3 regions of the Citrobacter sedlakii genome follow, and region 3 is predicted to be linked to each of the others. Evidence: predicted binding sites of a transcription regulator. Region 3 holds the regulator's gene; each other region holds the start of a gene.
The links. Region 3 encodes PurR, which represses purine synthesis genes. Its sites were predicted from a motif close to CANGCAAACGTTTGCNTG; they were not measured.
Positions count from the first base shown of each region.

Region 1: a site for PurR is predicted at 1,310-1,327, ahead of purM (phosphoribosylformylglycinamidine cyclo-ligase). Genes of this name have one in related genera too.
Region 2: a site for PurR is predicted at 1,474-1,491, ahead of cvpA (colicin V production protein). Genes of this name have one in related genera too.

Region 1 is NZ_CP071070.1:1,378,903-1,382,183, forward strand. It holds gene purN (phosphoribosylglycinamide formyltransferase) at 1-211, opposite strand, end outside; gene purM (phosphoribosylformylglycinamidine cyclo-ligase) at 211-1,248, opposite strand; gene JY391_RS06545 (6-phospho-beta-glucosidase) at 1,513-2,943, shown strand; gene upp (uracil phosphoribosyltransferase) at 3,125-3,281, shown strand, end outside.
Region 2 is NZ_CP071070.1:1,523,358-1,526,638, forward strand. It holds gene folC (bifunctional tetrahydrofolate synthase/dihydrofolate synthase) at 1-662, shown strand, start outside; gene dedD (cell division protein DedD) at 652-1,326, shown strand; gene cvpA (colicin V production protein) at 1,547-2,035, shown strand; gene purF (amidophosphoribosyltransferase) at 2,073-3,281, shown strand, end outside.
Region 3 is NZ_CP071070.1:2,483,107-2,486,387, forward strand. It holds gene JY391_RS11850 (MFS transporter) at 1-485, opposite strand, end outside; gene cydH (cytochrome bd-I oxidase subunit CydH) at 654-743, opposite strand; gene purR (HTH-type transcriptional repressor PurR) at 1,038-2,063, shown strand; gene punR (DNA-binding transcriptional activator PunR) at 2,060-2,992, opposite strand; gene punC (purine nucleoside transporter PunC) at 3,116-3,281, shown strand, end outside.

The DNA of each region.
Region 1 (3,281 bases), 1.1 Mb from region 3:
GCTCCCGGTCAAACGCTTCACGGCTGGCGAACTGATCGGCCGTCAGCGTATGCACAGGAATGTTCGCTTTTCTGGCGCGTTCAAGGCCGAACGCATCGGCCTTGTTGCTGAATACTGCGCGAAGGGTGCCGTTGATTTTCTTCTCTTTGCAGGCATCAATGATCGCCTGCAAATTGCTTCCGTTGCCGGAAATAAGCACCACAATATTCATTATTCAATAACCACACGCTGTTCGGAATCAGAAGCGTTGATGATACCGATTTTCCACGCGTTTTCACCCTTTGCTTTCAGCAATGCCAGCGCATTGTCCACTTCGCTTGCCGGAAGGGCGATCACCATACCGACGCCGCAGTTAAAGGTACGGTACATTTCGTGCTGGCTAACATTACCGGCGTTTTGCAACCAGTTGAACACGGCAGGCCACTGCCATGAAGATTCGTCGATCACCGCCTGAGTGTTGTCCGGCAGGACGCGTGGAATATTTTCCCAGAAACCGCCGCCGGTGAGGTGGGCGATGGCGTGCACGTCGACGTTCTCGATCAGCGCCAGGATCGATTTCACGTAGATACGGGTCGGCGCAAGCAGATGATCGGCCAGCGGCTTACCGTCAAGCTCGGTGGTTTCCGGGTCGCAGCCGCTAACCTCAACGATTTTGCGCACCAGCGAGTAGCCGTTAGAGTGCGGGCCGCTGGATCCCAGCGCAATCAGCACATCGCCGTCGGCAACTTTAGAACCGTCGATGATTTCTGATTTTTCCACCACCCCGACGCAGAAGCCCGCGACGTCATAGTCTTCACCGTGGTACATCCCTGGCATTTCAGCGGTTTCCCCTCCGACCAGCGCGCAGCCGGACTGCAGACAACCTTCCGCAATGCCCTGAATGACGCTGGCTGCGGTGTCCACGTCCAGTTTCCCGGTAGCATAATAGTCGAGGAAAAACAGCGGCTCAGCGCCCTGAACCACCAGGTCGTTCACGCACATCGCCACCAGGTCAATCCCGATGGTATCGTGACGCTTAAGATCCATTGCCAGACGCAGTTTGGTCCCTACGCCGTCAGTGCCGGAAACCAGTACCGGTTCACGATATTTTTGCGGCAACGCGCACAGCGCACCGAAGCCACCCAGACCCCCCATTACTTCCGGGCGGCGGGTTTTCTTCACTACGCCTTTGATTCGATCGACCAGAGCATTGCCCGCGTCAATATCAACACCGGCATCTTTGTAGCTAAGAGAGGTTTTATCGGTCACTGCCTGGTTCCCCACGTTATTTCTTGCGGTAAAAGGAAAATTCGGCGCAATTCTAACAGGGAAAGCAAACGTTTGCGAGCCTGCGTTGCATCCGATTTTATGTGTTGATTTTTGCTGCGATTTTCTCGTACGGCGCCGTTTTTATGACCTGCGCCACGAAAATGAAACCGGGTACATTTCGTTGCTTGAATGCGCGGCTAAGTTTGCCCAGTATCGTACTGAAACCGGTTTCTGTTTTGCTAATGCGAATTAACGAGGGAATCTATGTCGGGATTTAAAGCGAATTTCATGTGGGGTGGGGCGGTCGCGGCGCATCAACTGGAGGGCGGCTGGCAGGAAGGCGGAAAGGGAATCAGCGTGGCCGATGTGATGACCGCGGGCGCGCACGGCGTCGCGCGGGAAATCACCGACGGCGTGCTGCCAGGCAAAAATTATCCCAATCACCACGCCATTGACTTTTACCACCGCTACAAAGAGGACATAAAACTGTTCGCGGAAATGGGCTTCAGGTGTTTCCGCACGTCCATTGCCTGGACACGTATTTTTCCGCAGGGAGACGAAACCCAGCCCAATGAAGCGGGGTTGCAATTTTATGACGACCTCTTTGACGAGTGTCTGAAATACGGCATTGAACCGGTGATCACCTTGTCGCATTTCGAGATGCCGTACCATCTGGTGACAGAATACGGCGGCTGGCGCAACCGTAAGCTCATCGACTTTTTCGTGCGCTTTGCGAAGGTGGCGTTTACGCGCTATCAGCATAAAGTGAAATACTGGATGACGTTTAACGAGATTAACAACCAGGCGAATTATCATGAAGACTTCGCGCCGTTTACTAACTCCGGGTTGAAATACCAGCCTGGCGAAGATCGCGAACCGATAATGTACCAGGCGGCGCACTACGAGTTGGTAGCCAGTGCGCTGGCGGTGAAAGCCGCCCGCGAAATCAACCCGGCGCTACAGGTCGGCTGCATGATCGCCATGTGCCCCATATACCCGCTGACCTGTGCGCCGGACGACATGATGATGGCGATGAACGCCATGCACCGCCGCTACTGGTTTACCGACGTCCACGTACGCGGTAAATACCCGCAGCACATCCTTAACTATTTCGAACGCCGCGGCTTCGCGCTGGATATCACCGACGCCGATCGCGCCGCGTTGTCTGAGGGCTGCGTTGATTACATTGGCTTTAGCTATTACATGTCGTTTACCACCAAAGCGACGGAGGATAATCCACAGCTTGACTATGACGAAACGAAGCATCTGGTCGCCAACCCCTACGTGCAGAAGTCGGACTGGGGGGGGCAGATCGATCCCGTCGGCCTGCGCTATTCGTTGAACTGGTTCTGGGACCACTATCAGCTGCCGCTGTTTATCGTTGAGAACGGCTTCGGCGCCATTGACGTTCAGCAGCCTGACGGATCGGTGGACGACAGTTACCGTATTGACTACCTGGCCGCGCACATCCGCGAAATGAAAAAAGCGGTGGTGGAGGATGGCGTGGATCTGATGGGGTACACGCCATGGGGATGCATCGATCTGGTTTCCGCTGGCACGGGCGAAATGAAAAAACGCTATGGCTTCATCTACGTCGACAAAAATAATGACGGGAGCGGCACATTGGCCCGGCAGCCTAAAAAATCTTTCGCCTGGTATCAGCAGGTGATTAAAAGCAACGGTGAAACGCTCTGATTTCAGCGACTTGACCCGCCGCCCCGCGCAGAATGCGGGGCGTGTTTTATACTCATCAGCCAAAGGTAAATAACTTTGCTTGATCCAGGTCATGCATACGTTATGTTGCGCCCAGGAGGAAAAGCGGTATAATCCGGCGATTTTTTTGTGGTTGCCACTCGTCTGAGGAAAGGAGAAGAGTATGAAGATCGTGGAAGTCAAACACCCACTCGTCAAACACAAGCTGGGTCTGATGCGTGAAAACGACATCAGCACCAAACGCTTTCGTGAACTCGCCTCGGAAGTAGGCAGTCTGCTGACCTACGAAGCGACTGCGGGCCTGGAAACCGAAAAGGTGA
Region 2 (3,281 bases), 960 kb from region 3:
CGGAAATGCCGTATACCATCGCCGACGTCGCGCAGGAAAAAGGGGCTTTGCTCCAGCGACGCGGTGTAGACTGGCATTATGCGGTGTCGGGCGACAGCTGGTGTTTTACCGACGCCAACGGTACGTTAACCGGTTTGCCGTTGCCGCAGGTGCCGCAGCCAAACGCGGCGACGGCGCTGGCGGCGCTGCGCGCAAGCGGGCTTACGATCGGCGAGCAGGCGATCCGCGACGGTATTGCCGGGGCGATTCTACCCGGACGTTTTCAGATTGTGAGCGAGTCCCCACGGGTCATTCTCGATGTCGCGCATAATCCCCATGCGGCGGAATACCTGACCGGGCGACTGAAAGGGTTACCGAAACAAGGGCGCGTGCTGGCGGTTATCGGTATGCTACATGATAAGGATATTGCGGGAACGTTAGCCTGGTTGAAAAGCGTGGTCGACGACTGGTATTGTGCTCCGCTGGAAGGGCCGCGCGGCGCGACGGCGGAACAGCTGCTGGAACATCTGGGCCAGGGCACTGTCTATGACAGTGTCGCGCAGGCATGGCAGGCGGCGCTGGCGGAGGCGAAACCAGAAGATACCGTACTGGTATGTGGATCATTCCACACGGTGGCACATGTCATGGAAGTGATGGACGCGGGGAGAATCGGTGGCGAGTAAATTTCAGAATCGTTTAGTTGGCACAATTGTGCTGGTCGCACTGGGCGTGATTGTGCTTCCAGGCCTGCTCGACGGGCAAAAAAAGCATTATCAGGATGAGTTTGCCGCTATCCCGCTGGTGCCGAAACCGGGCGATCGCGATGAGCCTGATATGATGCCCGCCGCCACGCAGGCTTTGCCGACCCAGCCGCCGGAAGGCGCTGCGGAAGAAGTGCGCGCAGGCGATGCGGCGGCACCGTCGCTGGACCCTTCGCGCTATGCGTCGACCAACAATCCGGCGATTGATCCGGCGCCAGCGCCGGTTGAAAAGCCAAAACCAAAACCGGTTGAAAAACCGAAGCCGCAGCCGAAACCACAGCCGGTGGTAGAGCCGACAGCGCCAGCGCCTAAGCCCGCGGCAGAAGAAAAACCGGCACCGACCGGGAAAGCCTATGTTGTTCAGTTAGGGGCGTTGAAAAACGCCGACAAGGTCAATGAGATTGTGGGTAAACTTCGCGGCGCGGGTTACCGGGTATATACTGTGCCGTCGACGCCAGTGCAGGGAAAAATCACCCGCATCCTGGTCGGGCCGGACGCGTCTCGCGACAAGCTGAAAAGCGCGCTTGGTGAACTGAAACAGCTCTCCGGGCTAAGCGGAGTGGTGATGGGATACAGTCCGAACTAAGCCCCCTGTCGCCAGGCGCGACGCGGTTTTTCAGGCCGGATAAGGCGTTAACGACGCCATCCGGCAAGGCCAAAAACGGCCAAAAAGTATGATGGCGTTGAATATTTTTTCAGCGCCATTTTTATTTACGCGTGGGAAGGAAATCCCTACGCAAACGTTTTCTTTTTCTGTTAGAATGCGCCCCGAACAGGACGGCAGGGCGTTAAATCGTGGGACACTTATGGTCTGGATTGATTACGCCATTATCGCGGTGATTGGTTTTTCCTGTCTGGTTAGCCTGATCCGTGGCTTTGTACGTGAAGCGTTATCGTTGGTGACATGGGGTTGTGCTTTCTTTGTCGCCAGCCATTACTACACTTATCTGTCTGTCTGGTTTTCGGGCTTTGAAGACGAACTGGTTCGAAACGGGATTGCCATCGCGGTGCTGTTTATCGCGACGCTCATTGTCGGCGCGGTCGTCAACTTTGTTATCGGGCAACTGGTCGAAAAAACCGGGTTGTCAGGTACTGACCGGGTGCTGGGGATCTGTTTTGGGGCTCTGCGTGGTGTACTGATTGTTGCCGCTATTCTGTTCTTTCTCGATACCTTTACCGGTTTGTCGAAAAGTGAGGACTGGAGTCAGTCACGGCTTATCCCGGAGTTCAGTTTCATCATCAGATGGTTTTTTGACTATCTGCAAAGCTCGTCAAGTTTCTTGCCCAGAACCTGACTGGGTTCTGAGATGTGGTTAACGAGGAAAAAGACGTATGTGCGGTATTGTCGGTATCGCCGGTGTTATGCCGGTCAACCAGTCGATTTATGACGCCTTAACGGTGCTCCAGCATCGTGGCCAGGATGCCGCAGGCATCATCACCATTGATGCGAACAACTGCTTCCGCTTGCGTAAAGCGAACGGCCTGGTGAGCGACGTGTTCGAAGCGCGTCACATGCAGCGTATGCAGGGCAACATGGGTATCGGTCATGTGCGCTACCCAACGGCTGGCAGCTCCAGCGCCTCAGAGGCTCAGCCATTCTACGTCAACTCACCGTATGGCATCACGCTTGCCCACAATGGCAATCTGACCAACGCCCACGAGCTGCGTAAAAAGCTGTTCGAAGAAAAGCGTCGCCACATCAATACCACCTCCGATTCAGAGATCCTGCTGAATATCTTTGCCAGCGAGCTGGATAACTTTCGTCACTATCCGCTGGAAGCCGATAACATTTTTGCCGCTATCGCCGCGACTAACCGCCAGATCCGCGGGGCGTATGCCTGCGTGGCGATGATTATCGGCCACGGGATGATCGCCTTTCGCGATCCGAACGGGATCCGTCCGCTGGTGCTGGGCAAACGCGATATTGGCGATGGCCGTACCGAGTACATGGTGGCCTCAGAAAGCGTGGCGCTTGATACGCTGGGCTTCGAATTCCTCCGTGACGTCGCGCCCGGCGAGGCGGTGTACATCACGGAAAAAGGCCAACTGTTTACCCGCCAGTGTGCGGAAAACCCGGTCAGCAACCCGTGTCTGTTTGAGTACGTCTACTTCGCGCGTCCGGACTCCTTCATTGACAAAATTTCCGTCTACAGCGCCCGCGTTAATATGGGGACCAGGCTGGGTGAAAAAATTGCCCGTGAGTGGGAAGACCTGGATATCGACGTGGTGATCCCGATCCCGGAAACGTCCTGCGATATCGCGCTGGAAATTGCCCGTATTCTGGGTAAGCCGTACCGCCAGGGGTTTGTGAAAAACCGCTACGTGGGACGTACCTTTATCATGCCGGGTCAGCAGCTGCGCCGTAAATCGGTGCGCCGCAAGCTGAACGCTAATCGCGCGGAGTTCCGGGATAAAAACGTTCTGCTGGTCGATGACTCTATCGTGCGCGGCACCACCTCTGAGCAGATCATTGAGATGGCGCGTGAAGCCGGGGCGAAAAAGGTCTATCTGGCGTCAGCCGCGCCGGAAATTCGTTTCCCG
Region 3 (3,281 bases):
AACGACATTCGCCAGCCGATAGTTTCACCGAGCCAGGTGGCAGCCGGAACACCGCCGATGTTGGCGATTGTCAGTCCCATAAACATTGTTGCCACCGCGCTGGCCTGCTTATGCTTTGGCACCACGCTTGCCGCCACGACGGAGCCCAGCCCAAAAAAGGCGCCGTGGTTCAGACTGGTCAGAACGCGAGACAGCATCAGGGTGGTGTAATCAGGAGAGATAGCGGAAAGCACATTGCCCACGGTGAAAATGGCCATCAGAAAGATCAACGCATTGCGACGTCCGCGATGTGAAAGCAGTAGCGTCATTAATGGCGCGCCGACCATCACCCCAATGGCATAAGCGCTGATCAGCATTCCTGCGGCGGGAATCGTCACATCAACGCCGCGAGCGATGACCGGCAATAATCCCATGGGAGAAAATTCAGTGGTGCCGATCCCGAACGCGCCTATGGCCAACGCCAGTAAAGGGTAATTTATTTTCATACGGTAATGACTCCGCCTGTTCGCGCTTAAACGCGGTGGACAAGAAAAGCCAAAAGCATGACATCAATCACAAAAAAAGAGAAGTTAACAAATTTACAAAAGACTTTTGCATTTTTGATAACAATTGGCGAAGGGAATGTGAGGGAGCGACACTCCCTCAGCGGTAAATCAGTGCAGTGCTGCGGTTAAACCACCTGCCACGATCAGAGCCAGAACAATAAACGTGGTCACTAATGAAAATTTCAGATCGGTGCTCATCAACTTTTCTCCTTTTTATTCCCACACAAAAAGTGATATAGCGCATTTTTACACACTTGAAAGCAAAAATCTCCCACGATTTAGGGTGATATCTGTTTTTAACACTTCCCCTTTTCGTTAAGATCAGCCAAAATTCGACGCTTACTTGTTTAGCGTACCGGCCATTGACCCCTTCCTGACGTTCCGTGTCGTTTTCCCGGCGTGCCGCAACCCTGATGTTGCGATCAGGGTGTGTAAAGGCAAACGTTTACTTAGCGTATTTTACTGTTCAGGTTGGGTCTGGAGTGAGATGTAATGGCAACAATTAAAGATGTAGCGAAACGAGCAAACGTTTCCACTACAACCGTATCACACGTTATTAACAAAACGCGTTTTGTTGCAGAAGAAACGCGTAACGCGGTGTGGGCGGCAATCAAAGAATTGCACTATTCCCCCAGCGCCGTCGCCCGAAGCCTGAAGGTCAACCATACCAAGTCCATCGGCCTGTTGGCGACCAGCAGCGAAGCCGCCTACTTTGCCGAAATTATAGAAGCCGTTGAAAAAAACTGTTTCCAGAAGGGTTATACCCTCATCCTCGGCAACGCGTGGAATAACCTGGAAAAACAGCGCGCCTATCTGTCGATGATGGCGCAAAAACGCGTGGATGGCCTGTTGGTCATGTGTTCTGAATATCCGGAACCTCTGCTTTCTATGCTCGAAGAATACCGTCATATTCCCATGGTAGTGATGGACTGGGGCGAAGCCAAAGCCGATTTCACGGACACGGTGATCGATAACGCCTTTGAAGGCGGCTATATGGCAGGCCGATACCTGGTGGAGCGCGGACATCGTGAAATCGGCGTGATTCCCGGTCCGTTGGAGCGGAACACCGGCGCAGGCCGTCTGGCTGGCTTTATGAAAGCGATGGAAGAAGCGCTGATCAACGTGCCGGAAAACTGGATTGTGCAGGGCGATTTTGAGCCGGAGTCCGGCTACCGCGCAATGCAGCAAATCCTGTCGCAGTCACACCGTCCGACAGCGGTATTCTGCGGCGGCGACATCATGGCGATGGGCGCGCTCTGTGCTGCCGATGAAATGGGTCTGCGCGTCCCGCAGGATGTCTCGCTGATCGGTTATGACAACGTGCGAAACGCGCGCTTCTTTACGCCAGCGTTAACCACTATTCATCAGCCGAAGGATTCTCTGGGTGAAACGGCGTTTAATATGCTGTTAGACCGTATCGTCAATAAGCGCGAGGAGTCCCAGTCGATCGAAGTCCACCCGCGACTGATTGAACGTCGCTCTGTTGCGGACGGCCCGTTCCGCGACTACCGCCGTTAAGTCGCGCCTGCGGGAGTCTCATCAGGCTCCCGCAGCCACTCTCTGTTCAGTGTTTCACTGTCTCCCAGATACTCCAGCAGCCACGCCAGCGCCGGCGAGGTATCGTTTTGTTGCCAGGTAAGACAGCAGGCGGCATCCGGGAAAGGATTTTCCAGCTCCAGCGCAACCCACTGCCCCGTGTTAAGACGAGGTTTGGCAAAATGCGTCGGCACCATGCCAATACACAATCCAGCGCTGATACAGGTTGCGGAAGAGTCCCAGTCCGGCACGACCATACGGCGTTGATTATCCAGTAACCATGTGACGCGTTTGGGCAGGTTTCGGGAGGTATCCTCCAGCACCAGCGACGGCCAGTTTCGCAACGTGTCGTCGCTCAACGGCCCCATTATGCTCGCCAGCGGATGGGAACGCGCCACCACGCAACTCCAGCTCAACATTCCCATATCGCGAAAGGCATAGCGACCGCCCACCGGAATAGCGCGCGTCGCGCCAATGGCCAACTCCACCCGACCATCGGACAACGCGTCCCAGACGCCGTTGAAAACTTCCTGAAAAACCAGCAGCTCTACATCATCAAAATGACGGTAAAAGTCGACGACCATCTGGCGGGTCCGTTCCGGACGCACGATATTATCCACCGCAACAGGCAACTGCCCGCGCCAGCCATTGGCGATTTGCTGACACTGTTGCCGGGTGTCCTGCATTTTTTTGATAACAGAACGCCCTTCTTTTAAAAACCAGGCCCCGGCGGGCGTCAGCACCACGTCACGGTGGCGGCGTTCAAACAGTGGGACCGCCAACCACTCTTCCAGTTGCCGTACCGTGTAGCTGACCGCAGAAGGCACCCGGTGCAATTCCTGAGCCGCTGAACTGAAGCTGCCGTTACGCGCAACGGCGTCGACGACTTCCAGCGCATATTCTGACCACATAATCTGCCTGCAAAATTTTTGAATGCAATAACCAAATATTACCGTTTCACAAGGAGAAAGACACTCCCTACACTCTGCGCGAAGATTATTCATTAAAATAAGAGAACAACTATGCAAGCAGCGATGCAACCTGGAAAAGGGTTTTTAGTCTGGCTGGCGGGACTGAGCGTACTGGGCTTTCTGGCCACCGACATGTATCTCCCCGCTTTCGCCGCCATTCAATCCGACCTGCAAACGCCCGCGTCGGCGGTCAGCGCCAGCCTCAGCCTGTTTTTAGCGGGTTTTGCCG